2 regions of the Methylobacterium sp. AC433 genome follow, and region 1 is predicted to be linked to the other one. Evidence: predicted binding sites of a transcription regulator. Region 1 holds the regulator's gene; the other holds the start of a gene.
What was found. The regulator LexA, encoded in region 1, represses DNA repair genes until DNA is damaged. The targets are predictions, from matches to a motif close to TGTTCNNNNTGTGTTCNG.
Positions count from the first base shown of each region.

Region 2: the regulator LexA is predicted to act here: its motif matches at 3,856-3,873, upstream of dinB (DNA polymerase IV).

Region 1 is NZ_CEEDBN010000013.1:90,282-101,967, reverse strand. It holds gene AC0IWM_RS17545 (TIGR02300 family protein) at 61-453, opposite strand; gene aroA (3-phosphoshikimate 1-carboxyvinyltransferase) at 743-2,092, shown strand; gene cmk ((d)CMP kinase) at 2,098-2,730, shown strand; gene gltA (citrate synthase) at 2,816-4,105, opposite strand; gene gltX (glutamate--tRNA ligase) at 4,354-5,775, opposite strand; gene AC0IWM_RS17520 (ComEC/Rec2 family competence protein) at 5,959-8,238, shown strand; gene lexA (transcriptional repressor LexA) at 8,232-8,984, opposite strand; gene AC0IWM_RS17510 (DUF937 domain-containing protein) at 9,221-10,006, opposite strand; gene sfsA (DNA/RNA nuclease SfsA) at 10,172-10,879, shown strand; gene AC0IWM_RS17500 (FkbM family methyltransferase) at 10,931-11,686, opposite strand, start outside.
Region 2 is NZ_CEEDBN010000012.1:92,444-104,129, forward strand. It holds gene pqqA (pyrroloquinoline quinone precursor peptide PqqA) at 164-253, shown strand; gene pqqA (pyrroloquinoline quinone precursor peptide PqqA) at 347-436, shown strand; gene AC0IWM_RS16755 (LysR family transcriptional regulator) at 429-1,445, opposite strand; gene AC0IWM_RS16760 (MFS transporter) at 1,548-2,717, shown strand; gene dinB (DNA polymerase IV) at 2,734-3,822, opposite strand; gene AC0IWM_RS16770 (dimethylmenaquinone methyltransferase) at 4,055-5,209, shown strand; gene AC0IWM_RS16775 (alpha/beta fold hydrolase) at 5,266-6,189, shown strand; gene AC0IWM_RS16780 (xanthine dehydrogenase family protein molybdopterin-binding subunit) at 6,276-8,549, shown strand; gene AC0IWM_RS16785 (phosphate-starvation-inducible PsiE family protein) at 8,713-9,243, shown strand; gene ldtR (transcriptional regulator LdtR) at 9,393-9,905, opposite strand; gene AC0IWM_RS16795 (DUF6163 family protein) at 10,071-10,538, opposite strand; gene AC0IWM_RS16800 (enoyl-CoA hydratase/isomerase family protein) at 10,552-11,619, opposite strand.

The sequences.
Region 1 (11,686 bases):
CCCCTTTGTGCCCCGCCGGCAAACTTTTTTCCCGGCGAGTCTGAAAGGGGTGGGCGAAGATCAGCTCTCCTCGTCGTTCTCGATGTCGCCGTCGATGAGGTCGGCCACGTCATCGTCGCCGGTGTCCTCCTCCTCGAGGAAGGTGTCGTCGGCATCGTCGTTGCTGTCGCCGTCGACGTCCTCGGTCGTCGTATCGGCGTCATCCTCGGCCGCTTCGACCTCATCGAGGGACACGATCTCCGGACCGCCCTTCTCGGCGTCCGTATCCTCTTCGTCATCGGCCGGGGCCGCGGATGCGCGTGCCGCCAGGGCCGGAGCGGCGCGGCCGGAGACCGCGGCGACCTGGTAGATCGTCCCGCATTTCGGGCAGGTCGGCGGGTCGTTGTCGAGGTCGTAGAACTTGGCGCCGCAGCTCATGCATTGACGCTTCAAGCCGAGTTCCGGTCTGGCCACGGGCGAACCTCTAGTACGTGCGATCTTTTGGGAGAGGCGCCCCGTTAGTCGCGTGGGACGCTCCTGTCAAATTCTCCTGCGAATCGTGGGCGTTCCGCGCCCAGGATCGCCTTTCCGCAGGGGTTTTCGGACGCAAGGCACCCCGGAAGCGCACCCGTCGGATGACGGCGACGGCGACGCATGTTAACCGGCCCCATGAACCGGCCCCATGAATTAACCGGCCCCCTGATCGACGCGCCTGCCGGCCAGCCCGCAGGCGCCCCAGCGCCCAGCCGAAAAGTCGACGCCCGTGTCTCATGATTCTCCGCCGCAACCCCTGACAGCTCATGCGGGCCTGCCCCTGCGGGGCAGCCTGCGACCTCCGGGGGACAAATCCATCTCGCATCGCGCGATGATCCTCGGACTCCTCAGCATCGGCGAGACCAACGTCGAGGGACTTCTCGAAGGCGACGACGTCCTGCGCACCGCCGCCGCCGCCCAGGCCCTCGGCGCCGACGTGGAGCGGGTCGGCGAGGGACGCTGGCGCCTCCGCGGCGTCGGGATCGGCGGTCTCAGCGATCCCGAGGACGTGCTCGACTTCGGCAATGCCGGAACCGGCTCGCGCCTGATGATGGGCGTCGTCGGCGGCCAGCCCGTCACCGCGACCTTCGACGGGGACGCCTCCCTGCGAAAGCGGCCGATGCGTCGCATCCTCGATCCTCTGGTGCGCATGGGCACCGAAGTGGTGAGCGAGGAGGCGGGCGGCCGGGTCCCCCTGACGCTGCGCGGGCCGCGCGAGGCGATCCCGATCACCTACGAGACGCCGGTGGCCTCGGCCCAGATCAAGTCGGCGGTGCTGCTGGCCGCGCTGAACGCGCCCGGGACCACGACGGTGATCGAGGCGGCCGCCACCCGCGACCATACCGAGCGGATGCTGCGCCTGTTCGGGGCCGAGGTGACGGTGACGCCCCATGGACCCGACGGGCACGGTCGGACGATCACCCTCACGGGCCAGCCCACCCTGCGCGGCACCAAGGTCGTCGTGCCCGCCGACCCGTCCTCGGCGGCCTTCCCCCTGGTGGCGGCGCTGATCGTCCCGGGTTCCGAGGTGACGCTGGAAGGCGTCATGATGAACCCTCTGCGGATCGGGCTGATCACGACCCTGATCGAGATGGGCGCCGATATCGAGCGCCTGCGCGAGCGGGAGGAGGGCGGCGAGACGGTCGCGGACCTGCGCGTGCGGGCAAGCCGCCTCAAGGGCGTCGACGTCCCCCCGGAACGCGCGCCGGCGATGATCGACGAATACCCGGTGCTCGCCGTTGCCGCCGCCTTCGCCGAGGGCACCACGCGGATGCGCGGCCTGCACGAACTGCGCGTGAAGGAATCCGACCGTCTTGCCGCGGTGGCGGACGGCCTGAGTTCCAACGGGGTCGCCTACGTCGTCGAGGGCGACGATCTCATCGTCCACGGCACCGGCGAGCCGGCGCGGGGCGGCGGCACGGTCGCGACCCATCTCGACCATCGCATCGCCATGGCTTTCCTGGTGATGGGGCTCGCCACCCGCGACCCGGTCACCGTGGACGACGGCGCGATGATCGCCACCAGTTTCCCGAGCTTCCTGCCGACGATGCAGGGCCTCGGCGGCCGGATCGACGGGTGATTGCGATGCCGATGGTGATCGCGATCGACGGCCCCGCCGCCTCGGGCAAGGGCACCCTGGCCAAGCGGCTGGCGACCCATTACGGCCTGCCGCACCTCGATACGGGTTTGCTGTACCGGGCCGTCGCCCTGACGGTCATCGACGCGGGCCGCAACCTCGACGATCATCAGGCGGCGGCGCGAGCGGCCGCCAGCCTGATCGCCGACCGCCTCGCCGACCCGCGCCTGCGCGAGCGCGCCATGGGCGAGGCGGCCTCACGCATCTCGGCGGTGCCGGCCGTGCGGGCGGCCCTCCTCGCCTGGCAGCAGCGCTTCGCCGGCAATGCCACCGGCGCGGTGTTGGATGGGCGGGATATCGGGACCGTCGTCTGTCCAAATGCGCAGGTGAAGCTGTTCATCACGGCCGCTCCCGAGGAACGGGCACGCCGGCGCCATCTCGAATTGCTGCGGCGGGGCGAATCGGCAAGCCTCGGGGCGATCCTGGCCGACATCGTCGCACGGGACGCGCGAGACGCGCAGCGCTCCACGGCGCCGCTGAAGGCGGCGGCGGACGCGGTCATCCTCGACACCACCGATCTCGATGCCGACGAGGCCTTCGCGGCCGCCCGCGAGGTCGTGGATCGCGCCCGGCCGCATTGAGCAACCCCGTCCCCGCCGTTCCGCTCACGCGGTCTTTCAGGAACGAAGGAAGCCTCGCCGGATGGTCCGGCGAGGCGGGAACGGATCAGGTGCGCTGATCGATCGGCGTGTACTCGCGCTTGTCGGGACCGATGTAGAGCTGGCGCGGGCGGCCGATTTTCTGCGAGGGATCCTCGATCATCTCGGCCCACTGGGCGATCCAACCCGTCGTGCGGGCCAGGGCGAACAGCACCGTGAACATCGAGGTCGGGAAGCCCATCGCCTTCAGGGTGATGCCCGAGTAAAAATCGATGTTCGGGTAGAGCTTCTTCTCGATGAAGTAGTCGTCCTTGAGCGCGATCTGCTCGAGCTGCACCGCGACCTCGAGCAGCGGATCGTCCTTGATGCCAAGCTGTCCGAGCACCTCGTGGGTGGTCTTCTGCATGATTCGCGCGCGCGGATCGTAGTTCTTGTAGACCCGGTGGCCGAAGCCCATCAGGCGGAACGGGTCGTTCTTGTCCTTGGCCTTCGCCACGTACTTGGCGACGTTCTCCGGATGCCCGATCTCCTCGAGCATCTTCAGCGCCGCCTCGTTGGCGCCGCCATGGGCGGGGCCCCACAGGCAGGCGATGCCGGCCGCGATACAGGCGAAGGGGTTGGCGCCCGAGGATCCGGCGAGACGGACCGTCGACGTCGAGGCGTTCTGCTCGTGGTCGGCATGCAGGATGAAGATCCGGTCCAGCGCGCGGGCGAAGATCGGATTGACCTTGAACTCCTCGCAGGGCACCGCGAAGCACATCCGCAGGAAGTTCGAGGTGTAGTCGAGGTCGTTCTTCGGATAAACGAACGGTTGGCCGATGGAGTACTTGTAGGCCATCGCAGCCAAGGTCGGCATCTTGGCGATCATCCGCATCGAGGCGACCATGCGCTGCTGGTCGTCCGAGATATCGGTCGAATCGTGGTAGAAGGCCGAGAGCGCGCCGACGCAGGCGACCATGATCGCCATCGGGTGCGCGTCGCGGCGGAACCCTTGGAAGAAGCGGTTCATCTGGTCATGCACCATGGTGTGGCGCGTGATCCGGTAGTCGAAATCCGCCTTCTGTGCCGGGGTCGGCAATTCGCCGAACAGCATCAGGTAGCAAGTCTCGAGGAAGTCGCCCTGCTCAGCGATCTGCTCGATGGGGTAACCGCGGTAGAGAAGGATACCCGCATCGCCGTCGATGTAGGTGATCTTCGACTCGCAGGAGGCGGTCGAGGTGAAGCCGGGGTCGAAGGTGAACTTGCCCGTCTTCGCGTAGAGCTTTCCGATGTCGATGACGTCCGGACCGATGGTGCCGGTCTTGATCGGAAGTTCGACGTGGTCGTCGCCCACGGTGATCGTGCTGAAGGCGCTCATGGAGACCTGGACCCTTTCGTGGCAGCGGGGCGGCGGCGGCCCGCGTGGCGATGCAATCGACCACCCGGGTCCGGGGTGCAAAGGCAGCGCATGCTGCACTTGCTCACGCGAGCATGGGGGTAGCGGATCGGCGGACCGTCATCAACCGACGGCCCGTCTCACCTCGGTGTCGAAGCGAAATCCAGGCCGATTTGTCATTCCTGCGCACAAAATGCCGAACCGAATCGGCAATTTTGTGCGCTGCGATCTCAGCCGATCTGATCGCGCAGGCGGCCGAGGCATTCCTCGCGACCGAGAACGGCCATCACGTCGAAGACCGGCGGCGAGGTGGCGCGCCCGGTGAGCGCAGCCCGCAGGGGCTGCGCGATCTGGCCGAGCTTGAGCCCGTTGGTCTCGGCGAAGTGCCGGACCGCGCCTTCGGTGGCGGCGGCGGTCCAATCGGGCAGCGCCTCGAGACCTGGCAGGAGCGTAGCGAGACGATCCCGGGCCTCGTCGCCGACAAGCCCCTTCGCCTTCTCGTCGGGTACCAGGGGGCGCGCGGCGGTGAGGTAGTAGGCGCTGTCGAGAAGTTCCACCAGGGTCTTGGCGCGCTCCTTCAGGCCCGGCATCGCGGCGGTGAGCGTCGCGCGCAGGGACGGGCTCATGGGCACCGCGATCCCCCGTGCCGGACCGAGGACCGGCAGCACATCGTCGATCGCCGCGACGAGGTCGGCATCGGCGGCGCCCCGGATGTAGAATCCGTTGAGATTCTCCAGTTTGGCGAAGTCGAATCGGGCCGGCGAGCGGCCGATCGCCTTAAGGTCGAAGGCGGCGACCATCTCCTCGGTGGAGAACACTTCCTGGTCGCCATGGCTCCAGCCGAGGCGCACGAGGTAGTTGCGCAGGGCGCTCGGCAGGTAGCCGAGGTCGCGATAAGCATCGACGCCCAGGGCGCCGTGGCGCTTCGAGAGCTTGGCGCCGTCGGCCCCGTGGATCAGGGGGATATGCGCCATGGCGGGCGCCTCCCACCCCAGGGCGTCGTAGATCTGGCGTTGGCGCGCGGCGTTCGTGAGATGGTCGTCGCCCCGGATGACCTGCGTGACGCCCATGTCGTGGTCGTCCACCACGACGGCGAGCATGTAGGTCGGGTTGCCGTCCGAGCGCAGCAGCACGAGATCGTCGAGATCCTTGTTCTGCCAGACCACGCGCCCCTGCACGCCGTCATCGACCACCGTCTCGCCGTCGGTGGGCGCGCGCAGGCGAATCACCGGCTTGACGCCGGAAGGCGCCTCGGACGGATCGCGGTCGCGCCAGCGGCCGTCATAGCGCAGGGGCCGTCCCTCCGCCCGGGCGGCCTCGCGCATGGCCGTCAGTTCCTCGGGCGTGGCATAGCAGCGATAGGCATTGCCGGAGGCCAGCAGTGCCTCGGCGGCCTCTCGGTGACGGGCGGCACGGGCATACTGGTAGATGACCTCTCCGTCCCAATCGAGGCCGAGCCAGCGCATGCCGTCGAGGATCGCGTCGATGGCCCCTTGGGTCGAACGCTCCCGGTCCGTGTCCTCGATGCGCAGCAGCATGCGCCCGCCGAAGCGGCGGGCATAGAGCCAGTTGAACAGGGCCGTGCGAGCACCGCCGATGTGGAGGTAACCCGTAGGCGAGGGCGCGAAGCGCGTGACGACGGCTGACGACATCAATCTGGACTTGAATGGCTCGTGAAACGGGCGGGAAGCGGATCGACCGGCCCGGAACCGCGCGTGTAGCATGCGCGCGGGCCAGCGTTAAGAAATCGTCCAGGTCCCCGGGTCGCAGGGTCCGAGGATCGCCGGCGCCCATCGCTGCCTCCCTGATAGGGACATGGGCCGGAGGTTCACGCGATGGCACAGGCACGTGCGGCGGCTGCGATGGGGCGCATCACGCGCCACCTCGCCGCGCGTCGACCAGGTGCCGGCCTCGTCGTCGCCTGGCTCCGCACCGGGTGGAACCGCGAAATCGAGCAGCGCCGCCTCTTCGCATGGATTGCCGTCGCGTTCGGCTGTGGCATCCTGGTGTTCTTCCTGGGCACCCAAGGGACACCGTCGGTCCTGGCGCCGCTCGTGGCGGCGGGCCTGTTGGCCGGGACGACTCCGTTCCTCGCGAGCCGTCCGATCGGGCTCGCCCTCGTGGTCGCAGCCATCGCGGCGTTCCTCGGCTTCGCGGCGGCAACGGCGCGGGTGCAGCGCGTGAGCGGTCCGATCCTGGCCCGCACCACCATCGCGCCCCTGCTCGGAACCATCGAGGGATTGGACGAGCGGGAGGAGGGCGCACGCCTGATCATCCGCGTCGAGCGCTTCGGTACGCTCGGCCCCGAGGTCCGGCCGACCCGGGTGCGCGTCTCCTACCGCAAGGCGAACACCTTGAAGCCCGGCGACCACATCGCCGCGACCGCGCGGCTGCTCCCGCCACCGGAAGCCGCCCGGCCCGGTGGCTACGACTTCGCCCGGGATGCCTTCTTCCGCGAGATCGGCGCGGTCGGCTCGCTCGTCGGCAAAGTCGAGGTGCGGCCGGTGCCCGAAACCGCGGACCGGCAGTTTCGCCTCGCCGCCGCCGTCGACGCGGCGCGGAACGCCCTGACGCGCCGGATCACGGATGCCAATGGCGGGCAGGCCGGAGCCGTGGCGGCAGCCCTCGTCACGGGCAAGCGCGGGCTGATCAGCGGCGAGACCAACGATATTCTGCGCGCCGCCGGAATCTACCACGTCGTCTCGATCTCCGGTTTGCACATGGTCCTGGCGGCCGGCGTGGTGTTCTGGCTCGTGCGTGCGCTGCTGGCCATGCTGCCGTACGCAGCGTTGCATTGGCCGATCAAGAAGCTCGCGGCGATCGTCGCCATGGTGGGCGTGACGGCCTATTGCGTCTTCTCCGGCTGGGACATCGCGGCCGAGCGGTCGCTGATCATGACCCTGGTGATGCTCGGCGCGATCCTGGTCGACCGGCCGGCCCTCAGCATGCGGAACCTGGCGATCGCCGCCCTGATCGCCCTGGCGCGCGAGCCGGAGGGGCTCCTCGGCCCGAGCTTCCAGATGTCGTTCGGAGCGGTCGCCGGCCTGATCGCCTGCGCACCGCTGATCGGCGGCCGCGGGCTGCGCCGCGATGGGATCGGCCTGCTGCCCCGCGCTTTCGCTCTGCTGACCACGGCGATCGTCGGCACCCTGGCGACGACCCTCGTCGCACAGATCGCCACGGCTCCCTTCGCGACCTATCATTTCCAGACGATCCAGCCCTTCGGGCTGGTGGGGAATGCGCTCACCCTGCCGCTGGTCTCCCTGGCCGTGATGCCGTCGGCCGTCCTCGGCATCCTCGCCTATCCGTTTGCCCTGGATCAGCCGGTCTGGTGGGCGATGGGCCTCGCTGTGCGAGGGATGCTGACGATCTCCACCTGGATCGCGGGCTTCGGGCACGCGGTCGTGGTGATTCCGGCGTTCGGGGCGGGTGCTCTCGGTCTCATGGCATCCGCGCTGATCGTCCTGACCCTCCCGGCCTCGTCGTTGCGCTGGCTCGGCCTGCTTCCGGCGGCAATCGGCATCGCCTGCGCGGCCACTCCGGATCGCCACGACATCTACATCGATCGCGAGGGGGCGGGTGCGGCGATCCGGGACCGCAGCGGGCGGCTCGCCACTCTGGGGCGGCCACCCTCCTTCGTCCTCGGGCAATGGCTGAAGGCGGATGGCGACGGCCGCAAGGTGGAAGACGTCCCAGCGTTTCAGGGGGCGCGCTGCGATCGCCTCGGCTGCACCTTGATCACGCCAGACGGCCGCGCGCTCGCGCTGACCACCGACAAGCGCGCGCTCGGGGAGGATTGCGCCAGGGCCGAGATCCTGATTTCCCGGCAATCCGCCCCTCCAGGCTGTGCCGCGCCGATCATCGTCGACCGGAATTTCCTGCAGTCACACGGCGCGACGTCGATTCGCCTCGCCCGCGATGGCCCGGTACGCGCGACGGCCAAACGTTTTGGTGACCTCGTCCCCTGGCGCGCGAATTCGTCACGAAAACCAACGGAAGCGGCACCGGCCCCATCGGACCTGTTCAGCCCGCCGACGCCGCGAGCGGCGCCGGACCGAACTGGCGATCCGTCGGATTCGTCCGGTGACGAACCGGACGGCGAGAGCCTTCAGTAGCGACGAACGAGGCTGACCAGGCGCCCCTGGATCTGGACCCGGTCCGGACCGAGCACGCGGGTCTCGTAGGCCGGGTTCGCGGCTTCCAGGGCGATGGATGAACCGCGCCGACGCAGGCGCTTCAGGGTCGCCTCCTCGTCGTCGATGAGCGCCACGATGATGTCGCCGGTATTCGCGGTGTCCTGTTTACGGATGACCACGAGGTCCCCGTCGAGGATTCCCGCTTCGATCATCGAGTCGCCGCGCACCTCCAGGGCGTAATGTTCGCCGCCGGCGAGGAAGTCCGGCGACATCGTCACCGAGTGACTCTGCTCCTGGATGGCCGAGATCGGCGTGCCGGCCGCGATCCGGCCCATCACCGGGATGGTCACCGCCCGGCCGCTCTCGTCAGTGGCCTGCGTCGTCGGCAGGCGGGACACCGAGGCACCCGCCGGCAAGCCCTTGCCCTTGCCACCTTCGACCACGCTAGGCGTGAAGCGGCGCACCTCGGGAGCCGGAGCGGCGCGGGACGCGCCCGCGTTCCCGCCCAGGCTCTCCGGCATCCGGATCACCTCGATGGCGCGCGCCCGATTCGGCAGCCGGCGCAGAAAGCCGCGCTCCTCGAGGGCCGTGATCAGGCGGTGGATACCCGATTTCGACTTCAGATCGAGGGCGTCCTTCATCTCGTCGAAGGACGGAGGAACGCCGCTCTCGCGCATCCGAAGCTGGATGAACTGGAGCAGGTCCAGCTGCTTACGCGTCAACATGCGGGACACTCTTCGTTAGCGCCACGAAGCGCGGCGGATGGCACCAGAAACAAACCACGAACACATTAAACGTTCCGTAAGTGTTCTGCAAGGGTTCCTGTCAAGAGCCCTCGAGGTGCCGGGGATGGCCGGAACCGCGCCGTGGGCAGATCCCTTCACGGATGCCCGTTGCCGCGGACGCGTCGGGGCCCTGGCCCGATCGGGAGCGGCCTGTCGCGGACGACGGTGTGGTGGCGCTACGACGTCCGGGTCCGTCCGCTGCGGGGCTTGGCACCGGGGGCCTCGCCCCCCGCCTCGGTGGAAACGCGGGGATCCTGCCAGAAGGTGTCGAACAGGCGCTGCATGGCGCGCGCGTTTTCCTGCTGCACCTCCAGGCCGGTCTGGAACATCTGCTGCATCACGTCGAAGGGGGCGTCCGCAGCAGTCTTGTCCGGTGCATCGGCCCCTGGCCGTGACGGGGCCGTGAGCCGGGGCGGCGTCGGGCGCGCCCGCGCCTGAGGCGGCGAGGGCGCGGGACTCGCGGCGGAGGCACCCGATTTCAGGAACGCCTCCATCATCTCCGACCAGGCGTTGGGGGGGAAGCCGAAGGGATTCGCCTCGGCGCGCGAGGCCGGCGCAGGCGCAGGCGCCTGGTTGATCATGACGTGGACGATCCCCGCCACCACCATACCGGCCATGACCGGCAGCATCTGCTTCAGGGCCGGCATCGCGACGCCGCTGACGGTCGCCGCCTGCTGCAGCACCGCCTGGCTGAGATGTGGCGAGCCGAACAACTGCTTGACCAGCATGTCCATCTGCGGCGTCGCGCTCGGTGCCATGGGGGCAGTCGGCCCCACGAGGTTGAACAGGTGGGCGAAGCCGGTGGGATCGTGAGCGACGTTGCGCTGCAGGCCCATGGTCAGCGCCGGCATCAGAGCCTCCATCGCACGCAGGCCCTGTTCCGGCGACAGGCCGAACTGCCGTCCGAATCCCTGCGCATTGGCGCCCGCCTGCGCCTGGAGAATGTCGAACAGATTGAACATGGCGGCCTCGCGGACGAACAGCGGCTTTCCCGGCTAACGACCCGGGGCGCGCCCCGCGAATTCTGTCGCATCCGGGTAGCACTGACCAGCCCAGGCGCCTCAGGACTGCCCGATTCCGCGCCGACGGGAGCCCGCATCAACCTATTTCTTGCCCCGGATCCGCCGATGCGCTTCTCCGCGCCCCTGATCGAGGCGCGCCTCGTGCGTCGCTACAAGCGCTTCCTGGCCGACATGGAACTAGGCGACGGCTCCCTGGTCACCGCCCACTGCCCCAATCCCGGGGCGATGCTGGGCCTCGCGGTTCCGGGCGCGCGCGCACTCGTGTCCGAGACCCGGAGCCCGACGCGCAAGCTGGCTTTCTCCTGGGAACTGGTGGAGGCGGACCTGCCCGGCGGGCGGCAATGGGTGGGCGTCAACACGATGCGGCCGAACGCCCTGGTGGCGGAAGCCTTCGCGGACGGCAGCCTGCCGGTGCTCGGCGGCTACACCGTCCTGCGCCCGGAAGTCCGCTACGCGCAGGCCAGCCGCGTCGACTTCCTCGCCACGGGCGAGGAAGTGCCGCCATGCCACGTCGAGGTGAAGAACTGCCACCTGATGCGCCGGGCCGGCCTCGCGGAGTTCCCGGATTGCGTCGCCGCTCGCAGCGCCCGGCACATGGCGGACCTGGCTGCGGTTGTGGAGGCCGGGGGCCGCGCGATGGTCGTCATCGTGGTGCAGATGTGGGCCGACCGCTTCGACGTGGCCCGGGACCTCGACCCAGTCTTCGACCGGGCGTTCCAGGCCGCACGGGCCGCTGGCGTCGCCGTGCACGCCCATCGCTGCCGCATCGGCCCCGGCGGGATCACCATCGCCGACGCCATCCCGGTGCTGTAGGACGCCCGTCTCCGCGAAAGCCGGCTCGGTAGAGGGGGGAACGACGCGCCGTCAGGCGGCCCGCTCGAAGATCAGGTTGAGGCGCGTGCGGGCGATCCGGCGATAGCCGTGCTGTTCCAGGAGGGCAGGCAGGTCGATCTGCCACTGATCGGTGCCGTTCTCGACGATCAGCAGGCCCGGCCTGAGTGCGGCCGGGGCCGCCCGCAGGAACGGCTCCAGGATCAGGTCCTCGGCCCCTTCGACGTCGAGCTTCATGGCGTCGATGCGCTCGATCCCCTCGCCGCGGGCGAGATCGAGCAGCGGCAGGGCCGGCACCCGGATCTGCGCGCCTTCGTTCGTCCCGACGATCTTCAAGCTCGATTCGCCCCGGTTGCGCGGATCGACGAACAGGGTGAGTTCGCCGGCCTTGTCGGCGACGGCACAGGCCACCGCCTTCACCGTCCCGAACGGATTCTGAGCGATGTTGTAGGTCAGGCGGTCGAACACGTCCGGCTGCGGCTCGACTGCGAGGATGCGCGCGCGCGGCCCTGCGAAGGCTGCCACGAACAGCGCATAGGCCCCGATATTCGCGCCGATATCGAGGAAGGTGCAGCCCGGCTGAAGCTTCGAGCGCAGGAGTTCGCGCTCCTCCGGATCGAAGAACTGCGGCGTGAAGAGCACCTTCTTCTCGCAGTTGTTGTTGTAGGGGTAGAGCCGCATGCGCGCGCCGTAGCGCTCGACGTCGAGGGGGGCGCCCCGCAAAAGGCCGATCGCCACCCGGCGCAGGAACAGGGCGAGGCGCCGGCCCGCCCAGCTGGCGTAGGAGAT
Region 2 (11,686 bases), on a different contig from region 1:
ATCATATCACTGGTTTTCCGGTCTGATGACGGCGCACGGACTCGGCAGCGGGGTCGGGGCCGGCACTTTCTCGCGATCCTATGAGAAATATAAGTGTAGTGCGCGCTTGTATTGTGCCCAACACAACGGCATATCGAGGGGGTCGAACACGAAGGAGTTTCCCATGAAGTGGTCCGCCCCCGTCGTCCAGGAAGTCTGCGTCGGCATGGAAGTCACCAGCTACGAGTCCGCCGAGATCGATCCCTTCAACTAAGGCGCGGCCTTTCGAGGCCTGTCCTTAGCCGTAAGGCGGATCGAACCCGGCCGGGTTCGGCTTTCACCCCCAAAACCAACCAGGAGAGACGTCATGAAGTGGTCTGCCCCCATCGTCCAGGAAGTCTGCGTCGGCATGGAAGTGACGAGCTACGAGTCCGCCGAGATCGATCCCTTCAACTAAGGGAGATCGCGGGTCCCGCCCGCGGGACCGGCTGATCCGAAGGGGCGTTATCCGAGAGGGTAGCGCCCCTTTCGTTTGCGTGTGGCGTGCCGGCCGCCGGTGATCCGTTCGGCCCGCGCAGGGCCTCCGCCAGGAAGTCGATGAGCACCCGGACGCGCGCCGGCATCGCCGCGCCGCCGACGAAGACCGCGTGGATGGCCTCCCGATCCTGCGGATTGAAGCGCTCCAGCAGGGGCACCAGGCGCCCGCTCGCGAGTTCGTCGGCGATGTGGAAATTCCCGACGCGGGTGATGCCGACCCCGCCGAGGGCGAGCTGGACCAGCGTTTCGCCGTTGTTGGCGGTCATGTTGCCGGAGACCGCCAGCAGGTGGTCCCGTCCGTCCGCGCGGAATGGCCAGCCGGGCTCGGCGCGGCGGAAGTTGAAGTCGAGGCAGTTGTGCCGGGCGAGATCCGCCGGGACCTGCGGTGTTCCGGCCCGCGCCAGGTAGGCGGGCGAGGCCACGACGGTGCGGCCGGTATCGCCGAGCCGGCGCGCCGTGAGCGGGCTGTCGGGCAGGGTCCCGAACCGGATCGCGACGTCGGCCCGGCCGCCGAGAATGTCGGCGACCTGATCACTGAGGTCGATGTCGACGCTGATGCCGGGATGGCGGGCCACGAACGCCGCCAGCAGCGGCACGATCACCAGCCGGCCGTGCGCGGAGGCGGTGCTGATCCGGACCCGTCCGCGCGGGCAGGCCTGGTCGGCGATCGCGCTCTCGCTCTCCTCGATGTCGGCGAGGATGCGGCGCGCGGCGCGGGCGTAGGCCGCGCCCTCGGCGGTGAGGCGCAGCGTGCGGGTGGTCCGCACGATCAGCCGGACGCCGAGTCGGGATTCGAGGCGGGTGACGATGCGGCTGACGGCGGAGGCCGTCAGCCCCAGGCCGCGGGCCGCCGCGGACAGGCTGCCCTCCCGCGCCACGGCCACGAACGCCGCCATCTCCCCCGTCCGGTCGATCCGATCGCGCTGCATTCGTGCTCCTGAGTCACGGATGTCGGTCCGAAGATTCGGCTACCGACCTGTGTCGCGCTGCATCATGTGCCTGTCGGGAACGATTACCGAGAGGCCTCCCCCATGACAATCCATCCTCCCCTGCTGGCGCTGGCCATCGGCGCCTTCGGGATCGGCGTCACCGAATTCTCGCCGATGGGCATGCTGCCGCTGATCGCCAGCGATCTCGGCGTGTCGATCCCGGCCGCCGGCCTGCTGGTCAGCGCCTATGCGCTCGGCGTCCTGATCGGGGCCCCGCTGATGACCCTCGCCTTCGCGCGGGTGCCGCGCCGGGCCCTGCTGGTGGGCCTCATGGGCATCTTCACTGCGGGCAGCGTGATCTCGGCCCTCGCCGACGGCTACGCGATGCTGCTCGCGGCCCGGATCGTCACGGCCTTCAACCACGGCGCCTTCTTCGGGATCGGATCGGTGGTGGCTGCCGGCCTGGTGCCGCCCGAGCGGCGCGCGGCCGCGGTGGCCGCGATGTTCTCGGGCCTGACCGTCGCGACGATCGGCGGCGTGCCCCTCGCCGCCTGGGTCGGGGAGGTGCTGGGCTGGCGGGCCGCCTTCTGGGGCATCGCCGGCATCGGCGCCGTCGCGATGCTGTCGCTGCGGCTCGCCCTGCCGCCCCTGCCCGTGGACGGCGCCCCCGATATCCGCGCGGAGCTTCGGGTCGTGGCGCGGCCGGCCGTCCTCGGCGCGCTCGCCCTCACGGTCCTCGGGTCGAGCGCGATGTTCACGGTCTTCACCTACATCGTCCCGATCCTGCGCATCGAGGCGGGAGCGGACACGTCCTTCGTCACGGCCATGCTGGTGACCTACGGCGTCGGCCTGACCCTGGGCAACTGGGCGGGCGGACGCCTGGCCGATCGCACGGTGGACGGAACGATCATCGCGTCCCTGGTGGCGCTGGTGGTGCTGCTCGGGGTTTTCGCCGTCGGGATGGAATCGCGCTGGGTCGCCGCCCCGCTCATCCTGCTCTGGGGCGTCGCGAGCTTCGCCCTGGTGCCGCCCCTGCAGATGCGGGCGATGGCTGAGGCCGGCGAGGCGCCCAACCTCGCCTCGGCGCTGAACGTCGGCGCGTTCAACCTCGGCAACGCCATCGGTGCGGCCCTCGGCGGCCTCGTGATCGACCTCGGCGGAGGCTATCCGGCGGTCTCGGTGGCCGGGGCCGCGATGGCGGCGCTCGGCCTCGCCTTCATCCTGGTCCTGCGGCGCGGCCAGCGCATCGTCGCCGCGCCGGCCTGTCCCTGAGGCGTGCGGATCCGGATCACAGGCCGAGGCCGAGCTGGCGCGGTTCGGGGGCCGGGCCGTGCTCCAGGGCGGAGAGGGAGACCCCGAGGAGGCGCACGCTGCGCCGCAGGGGGAACAGGTCGCGCAGGAGGGCCAGCACGGCCTCTTCCAGGGCGGAGCGGTCCGGCACGAAGCCGGGCAGCGAGCGGGCCCGGGTGATCTGCTCGAAATCCGCGAACTTCACCTTCAGCGTCACCGTGCGGGCCCGGACCTCCTTGGCGGCGGCGGCTCCCCAGACCTTGTCGAGGATCGGCGTCAGGCGCCCGGCGAGCACCGCGTAGTCGGCCGAATCCTCCGAGAAGGTATTCTCGGCGCCGATGGACTTCCGGATCCGGTTCACCCGGACCGGGCGCGCGTCGATCCCGCGCGACACCCCGTGATAGTAGGGCGCCGAGGCGCCGAACCGCGCCGTCAGGGTCTCGAGGCTGAGGGCGCGCAGGTCGCGCCCGGTCAGGATGCCGAGCGCCTTCATGCGGGCCTCGGTGACGGGCCCGATGCCGTGGAAGCGCCCGATCGGCAGATCCTCGACGAAGGCCGGCCCCATGGCGGGGGTGATCACGAACAGGGCGTCGGGCTTGCGGAAGTCTGAGGCGACCTTGGCCAGGAACTTGTTGTAGGAGACGCCCGCCGAGGCCACGAGCCCGGTCTGCGCGCGGATCGAGGCCCGGATCGCGCGGGCCACCGCGGTGGCGGTCGGCAGCCCCTGCCGGTTCTCCGTCACGTCGAGATAGGCCTCGTCGAGGGCGACGGGCTCGATCAGGTCGGTGTGCTCGGCGAAGACCGCCCGGATCTGCTCGGAGATCGCCCGGTAGACCTCGAAGCGCGGCTTGACGAAGACGAGGTCGGGGCAGAGCCGGCGCGCCGTCACCGAGGGCATGGCCGAGCGCACGCCGAAGGCCCGCGCCTCGTAGCTCGCCGCCGCCACGACCCCGCGCTCGCGCGATCCGCCCACCGCCACCGGCCGGCCCCGCAGAGCGGGATCGTCGCGCTGCTCCACGGAGGCGTAGAAGGCGTCCATGTCGATGTGGATGATCTTGCGGATCGCGCCCGCGTCGTCCGGGTCCATCGCGGACGCCCCTCCCGATCGTTTGTCGGCCCGTGTTCGTGGTCTGTTCGCAGAATCCCGGTTCGGGCGCGGGAATCAAGCCCGGGCTTCCCGCGATCCACCGCGGAACCGACGCAGGCGCGGCAGGGCTCGCCCCGGAGGCGGGCGTGCCCCATAAGGGCGCCCAGACAACGCGACGGACGCCGTACGACACGCGGCGTCCGCGCTTCGCGACCCGCCCGAGGACAGGCACGTGCACATCACCCAGATCACCCACCACGACCTCGACGGCTACGGCGCCTCCACGGTGGTCGGCCAGTTCGCCGACGTCGCCCGGATCGTGCACGTGCCGCGCTATTCCGATGTCGGGCCGGTGGTCGAGACCGAGCTGAAGCGCCTCGGCAAGACCGCGGCACCCGAGATGATCCTGATGACCGATCTCGGCCTCGAGGCGGTCGCGGTGACGTTCATCCGCAACTTCGCCGCCCTCAACCGCCGGCGCGAGCCGGAGGCGCGCCACCGCCTCGTCGTGCTCGACCACCACGCCTCGTCGGTGGACCAGCTGCGCGACCAGGGACTGGCGCCGCAGGCCGATCCGGACGTACCGGGCCTCCTGCGCTTCGACCTCGGGGACCCGAACATCGTCGTGCTCATCGACGAGGCCCGCTGCGCCACCCGCATGGCCTACGAGCACCGGGCGCTCTACGCGACCCGCGCGGCCGGCGAGGACCCGATCCTCGGCGCCCTGGTGACGGCGGTGGACGCGGTGGACCTCTGGCGCAAGGACCGCCCGGAATTCCGCAGCGGCCTCAGCCTCGACGAGATGTTCTGGGACAACGTCTCCAATCTCGTGCCGATCGGCCATCCCTGGCACGACCGCTTCGTCGGCGACCTCCTGCTGGGGGTCGCGCGCCTGCTCGGCGACGGCGCGTCCCCGGCCGTGATCGAGGGCCAGGTGCCGGCCCTGCGCAAGGCCATCCTCGACGCCTACCTCGCCGACGACGAAGGCGACGACCGCACGCTCACCACCCGCATGCGCATCGCCCGGGTGCTCGCCCGCTCCGACCTCTTCCATCCCCTCTCGGACGGGACGCTGATGTCCTTCGGCCTCGATTCGGGCACCTTCCAGCGAGTCTCGGACCTGATCATGGAGAGCGGCCGCGCCAAGCGGGTCCTCAACGTGCAGCGGGCCGGCACGATGTCCTTCCGCTCCAACAACGAGACCGCCCTCGACGGCGCGCGGCGCTTCCGCGGCGGTGGGCACAAGGACGCCGCCGGCGGGAAGCTGACCAGCGGCTCGGCCTTCTCCCTGGCGGACGCCATCGCGCAGGTCGAGCCGGTGCTCAACCCGCCAGCGGCCGACCCCGCGCTGAGCCCGTTCGCGGCCCTGAAGAACTGGAAGGGTTGAGGCGGAACGCGACCGCGTGAACGGCCGAAACCTCCCTGCGCTGCCTCCGGAACGCCATGCCGCCGATCGACATCACCCGCCGCGGGCCGTGCCCGTTCCTGTCCGGCTTCGACCTCGACGACGTGGCGCTGCCCGATATCCGGCTCCGGGTCGCCCGGTCCCCCGACGGTCACCGACTGCCGGTGCTGCTCCTGCACGGCCATCCCCAGACCCACGCCACCTGGCACGCGGTGGCGCCCCGGCTGCGGGAGGCCGGCCATCCGGTGGTCGCCCCCGACCTGCGCGGCTACGGCGATTCGGATCGCCCGGCCTCGGCGGCCGATCACGCGCCCTACGCCAAGCGGGCCATGGCGGCCGACGCCGTCGCGCTGATGCGCGCCTGCGGCCACGAGCGCTTCGCCGTGGTCGGGCATGATCGCGGCGGGCGCGTCGCGCACCGCATGGCCCTCGACCATGCCGCCGCGGTGGACCGCCTCGCCGTCCTCGACATCGCGCCGACGCAGACGATGTACGCCCGCACCGACCGCGCCTTCGCGACCCGGTATTTCTGGTGGTTCTTCCTGATCCAGCCGGCGCCGCTGCCCGAGCGGATGATCGGCGCCGATCCGGAGGCGTACCTGCGTCACCACCTCGCCGGCCAGAGCCGGACGCCCGGCATCCCGAGCGAGGCGCTGATCCGGGAATACCTGCGCTGCTACCGCGCCCCCGGCGGCATCCACGCGATCTGCGAGGATTATCGTGCCGCGGCCGGCATCGACCTCGAACACGACGCCGCGGACGAGGCGGCCGGGCGCCGGGTCACCGCGCCGCTCCTCGCCCTCTGGGGTGCGCAGGGCACGGTCGGGCAACTCTACGACGTCGCCGCGACCTGGCGCGAGAAGGCCGACCGGGTGGACGGACACGCCCTGCCCTGCGGGCACCTGCTCCAGGAGGAGGCGCCCGAGATCGTGCTCGACCACCTGCTGCCCTTCCTCGCCTGAGGGCCGGCGTCGAGCGACTCGGGGTCGCGCCCGGATCGGGCGGGCCGGTCCTGCGGTTACTCCTGCGGTGAGGCGAGGAGAGGCCGATGGCGATACCGACCGACGCGCTCGACCACCCGGCCTGGCTCGGGCATCCGCATCCCCGCGTCGAGGGCGCCGCCAAGGTCACGGGCCGTGCGACCTATGCCTCGGACACGCGCCTGGAGGGCCTCGCCCATGCGGCCCTGGTCACCAGCACGATCCCGCGCGGACGGATCATCGGCTTCGACCTCGCCGCCGCGGAGGCGGTTCCGGGTTGCCTGCGCATCTTCACCCACCGGGACTTCGCCGGTGCCATCCGGCCGGTGAAGCACCTGATGGCCGGGGGCTACGCCAATAGCGGTCACCTGCCGCTGGGCTCGGACGCGGTCGCCTATGCCGGCCAGATCGTCGCCCTGGTGGTGGCGGAGACCATCGAGGCCGCCCGGGAGGCCGCCGCCCGGACGATCGTGCGCTACGCGGCCGAGGATTTCGCCGACGGGTTCGACGCCCCCCTGGCCGAGACCCTGCGGCTCGCCGACCTGAAGCCGAAGCACCACGACCCCCGCACCGGAGACGCCGACGGTGCCCTGGCGCGGGCCGCGGTGACGGTGAGCGCCCGCTACGGGACGCCGATCCAGCACCACAACCCGATCGAGCTGTTCGGCACGACTTGCGCCTGGGACGGCCCGCGCCTCACAATCCACGAGCCCTCGCGCTACATCGGCGCGGTCCGGCATGGCCTGGCCGCGCAACTCGGCCTCGACCCGGCCGACATCCGGGTGGTGTCGGGCCTGATCGGCGGCCATTTCGGTGCGAAGCTCGCCCTCGCCCAGTACACGGCGCCGGTCGCCCTGGCGGCCCGCGCCCTCGGGCGGCCGGTTTCCCTGGTGGCGAGCCGCCGGGACGGCTTCACCATCGCCAATTACCGTCCGGAGACCCGGCACGACATCCACCTCGGGGCGACCGGCGACGGGCGCTTCACCGCCCTGGTGCACGAGGCCGCGGTCATCGCCTCGCGCTTCGACCCCTTCGCCATGGAGGGCACCGACGTCACCGCGAGCCTCTATGCCTGCCCGGCCGTGCGCACCGACGAGCGCGCCGCGCGGGTCGACCGCAACACGCCGGGGCCGATGCGGGCGCCGCCGGAGGTGCCCTATCTCTTCGCCCTGGAGAGCGCCGTCGACGAGATGGCGGTCGCCCTCGGGCTCGATCCCATCGCCCTGCGCCGGCGCAACGACACGGCCACGGACCCGATCTCGGGCAAGCCGTTCTCCTCCCGCCCGCTGATGGCCTGCTTCGACGCCGGCGCGGAGGCCTTCGGCTGGCCGGAGCGCGATCCGGAACCGGGGCGGATGCGCGACGGCCCCTGGCGGGTCGGCCTCGGCTGCGCCGCGTCGGCCCGGCCGGTGAAGATCTCCCCCGCCACCATGCGGATCCGTCTCGGGGCCGATGGCCGCGCCACGGTCGCCAGCGCCCACCACGAGATCGGCAACGGGATCACCACGCTCCTGGCCCTCGGCGCCGCCGAATGGCTCGGGATCGCGCCCGGATCGGTCGACGTCCGCCTCGGGGACACCGACCTGCCCGCCGCCGGCCTCTCAGGGGGATCGTCCACGACGACGAGCCTGCTCCACACCCTGGCGCAGGGCTGCGAGACGCTTCGCGCCCGCCTGGCACAGGCCGCCACCGGGGCCGGACCCCTGGCCGGCGCCGATCCCGCCGCTTTGCGTCTGCGGGCGGGCGCGCTCGTCGCGCCGGACGGGCGGACCTGTCCGCTGGGGACCGTCGTCGCGGGGCTCGACCCCGCCGGGATCGAGACCGTGACCGCCTTCACGCCCGAGGGGCCGGAGGCGCTGGAGGCGATCGAATCGGGCAAGATGGCCCTCGGCACCGGGGCCGGCAGCGAGGCGGTGTCCTGGGCCTTCGGCGCCCAGTTCGCGCGCGTGCTCGTCCACGAGGAGACCGGCGAGATCCGGGTTCCGCGCCTCCTCGGCGCCTTCGCGGCCGGACGCGTGCTCAACCCGCTGACGGCGCGCAGCCAGCTCACCGGCGGGATGATCTGGGGCCTCGGCTCGGCGCTCCTGGAGGAGACGATCCTCGACCGTGGCCACTACCGCAACGCGGATCTGGCCGAGTACCTCGTCGCGACGGCGGCCGACGCGCCGGCGGTGGAGGCCCTGCTGGTGCCCGACCCGGACGACGCCGTGAACCCCCTCGGCCTCAAGGGCCTGGGCGAGCTCGGAATCATCGGCGTCAACGCCGCGATCGCCAACGCGGTGTTCCACGCCACCGGCCGCCGCATCCGCACCCTGCCGATCCGGGTCGAGGACATGCTGTGACCCCTGAAGAGCCCCCTCGCCCGCCTTCCGCCCGATCCTGACGCGGTCGTGATCCCTCCGGCCGGCCTTGACGGGCCGGAGGGAGGGGTTTCGAAGCCCGCCCACGCTGGACGCCCCGGCGCCGATCCTGTCTGATCGTCTCAACCAATGGGGGGAGAGCGTCATGTCCGACGACCGGGAGGATCAGGGCCGGCTCACGCGCGCGGCGAGCTTCGTCTTTCTGCACACGGAGCACGCGATCTACGCGGCGCTCGGTCTTCTCCTCGCGCTGACCGCCCTCGTCGCGCTGATCGATGCCTCCGCGCTGACCTGGGAAGCCTTGCGCCACCTCGGCGGCGCCGACCAGATCCTCGAGGTGGTGGATCGGCTGTTGTTCCTGCTGATGCTGATCGAGATCCTGCACACGGTGCGGGTGTCGATGCGCTCGGGCAAGCTCACCTGCGAGCCGTTCCTCATCGTCGGGCTCATCGCCTCGATCCGGCGCGTCCTGGTCATCACCCTGCAATCGTCGGAGATCACCCACGCCAAGGACTGGTCGCCGGAGAAGCAGGCGCTGTTCCAGGCCTCGATGATCGAGCTCGGCGTCCTCGCCGGCCTGATCCTCACGATGGTGTTCGCGATCTTCATGCTTCACCGCGCCCGCGACGACGGCAAGCCGGCCGGCGAGGAATCGTCCGAGCACGCCGGCTCCTGACCGGCACGGCACCCGCGGTCCTTCGGGGGCCTCGTACCGGGTCCCGGTGAGCCTGCCGCACGGGTCGGGTCCCGCGGTCTGGTCTCGAACGCGAACAAGCCCGGCGAACCGGGCTTGCTGGGTCGGCGGGGTCGCGGGCGCGTCCGTCCTTAGAGGCGGTAGCGGATCTGGTCGGTCCAGAAGCGCTCCAGGCGGCTGAGCGCGGTGTTCAGGCGGCCGAAATCGTCGTCCGAGATGCCGCCGATCGGCTGGATGGTACGGGCGTGCTTGTCGTAGAGGCTCTGGATGATGTCGTGGACCTGGCGGCCCTTGTCGGTCAGGCTGATGCGGACCGAGCGGCGGTCGGTCTTCGACCGGGCGTGGTGCAGGTAGCCGGCCTCGACGAGCTTCTTGACGTTGTAGGAGACGTTCGAGCCGAGATAGTAGCCCTTCGTGCGCAGCTCGCTCGCGGTGAGCTCCTTGTCGCCGATGTTGTAGAGCAGCAGCGCCTGGACGCTGTTGACGTCTTCGCGGTCGCGGCGCTCGAACTCGTCCTTGATGACGTCGAGGAGTCGGCGGTGCAGGCGCTCGACGAGGTGCAGGGCCTCCAGATAAGAGCCGTGCGCCGGAGCGGTCTCGGGAGCGGTGTCGGTCTTGCTAACCTTGGCAGCCTGGGACTTCATCATGGGCCTCTTCAGGTCTCTGGTGTTTCAGGGCCGGTGTTCTTCGCCACCGCTCATGAAGCCAACCTAGGAGTCGCAGATGAAAGACGGTTTAAGCGATAGGATGAATTTGCGATTTACCTCTCTCGGTAAATGCAAGATGAAGCGATCATCGTAACACGCCGTTTACCGGATTTCCCGCGCCGCCAGGAAAGACAAGATAAAATACAACGCAATAATTCCGCCCTGTATTGCGATGTATACGGGCGTTATTGGCAGGAGCTGCGGCGTCAGGACGGCGAGGGTCAAGGCACTCGTGGCGGCCAGCAGCCAGACCACGCCGCCCCAGGCGCTCGTCAGCCAGAGGCCGACCGCCGCCATCGGGTCGATCACCGCGAAGTAGACGATCACGCTCTGGCGCCCGAGCGTCTCCGATTCGAAGGGACGGCCGCCCGGCAGGATGTCGAGGATGCCGGCCCAGGTGGCGACGGCCTTGCCCAGCCAGAACAGGGCGATCACCCGCATGAACCAGACGAGCACCACGTCCCAGCCGGTCTGCGGCACCTGAGGCGTGCGTTCGATGCGGTCGCCGCCGCCCTCCTGGTTGCGGCCGCGGATCTCGCGGGGACCCGGGACTTTCGTCAATCCGCGCACGCGTGACCTCTCCTCATCGCTCGGGCGATCCTGCGAAGTCCGGTTCGGGGCCGGCGGACGGCGCGAAGGCCGCGGCGATCCCGGCGGGATCGACGGCCTCCAGGGTTGCGGGATTCCAGGCCGGGGCGCCGTCCTTGTCGATGACGGCGGCGCGTACGCCCTCGAAGAAGTCGTGGCCGCGCATCAGGGCGCTGACCATGCGGTATTCCGTCAGCATCGCCTCGGCGAAGCCCAAGCGCGCCCCGCGGCGCATCTGCTCACGCACCAGGGCCAGGCTGGTGGGCGAGCGCGTGCGCATCAGCGCGGCGGTCTCGGCGGCGAAGGCGGACCCGTTCGCATCGAGGCGCGCCAGGATTTCCGCGACGGTGTCGGCGGAGAAGCACGCGTCGATGACGGCCCGCGCCTCGACCAGGGGCCCGGGTTCCGGCACCGGCCGGGCATGCGCGGCGAGCGCCGCCTCGACGGCGTCGCCGGCGGCGAGGGCGTCCACGATCGCGTCGAAGTCGTCCGCCGCCGCGTGGTGTGTGGCGAGGCCCACCGCGTGGGCGTCCCCCGGTCCGATGCGGGCGCCGGTGAGGGCGAGGTAGGTCCCCGTGCATCCGGGCAGGCGCGGCAGCACGTAGGTCATGCCGACATCGGGAAACAGGCCGATCCCGACCTCCGGCATCGCGAAGCTGTAGCGCTCGGACGAGACCCGGTGGCTGCCATGGACCGAGATCCCGTTGCCCCCGCCCATGACCAGGCCCTCGATCAGGCTGATCACGGGTTTCGCGAGCCGTTTTACGGAGGCGTCGAGCCCGTACTCCGCGCGCCAGAACGCATCGACGGCCGCGTGGTCGCCGGCCTTGGCGAGGGCGTAGATCTGCCGGATGTCGCCCCCGGCGCAGAAGGCGCGCCCGCCCCGGCCCCGCAGCAGCACCCGCGTCACCGCGGCGTCCTCGGCCCAGGCATCCAGCTGCGCCTGCATGGCCTGCAGCATCGCCAGGGACAGGGCGTTGAGGGCACGCGGCCGGTTCAGCGTCACGAGGCCCACCGCGCCGCGCCGCTCGAACAGGATCTCCGCTTCGCCCGATTCCGCCATGGGTCCTCCCGCCTGGATCGCCCGCTTAGACGAGGTTTTGGCGGGCGGCGTCAATCGGAGCGGCCGC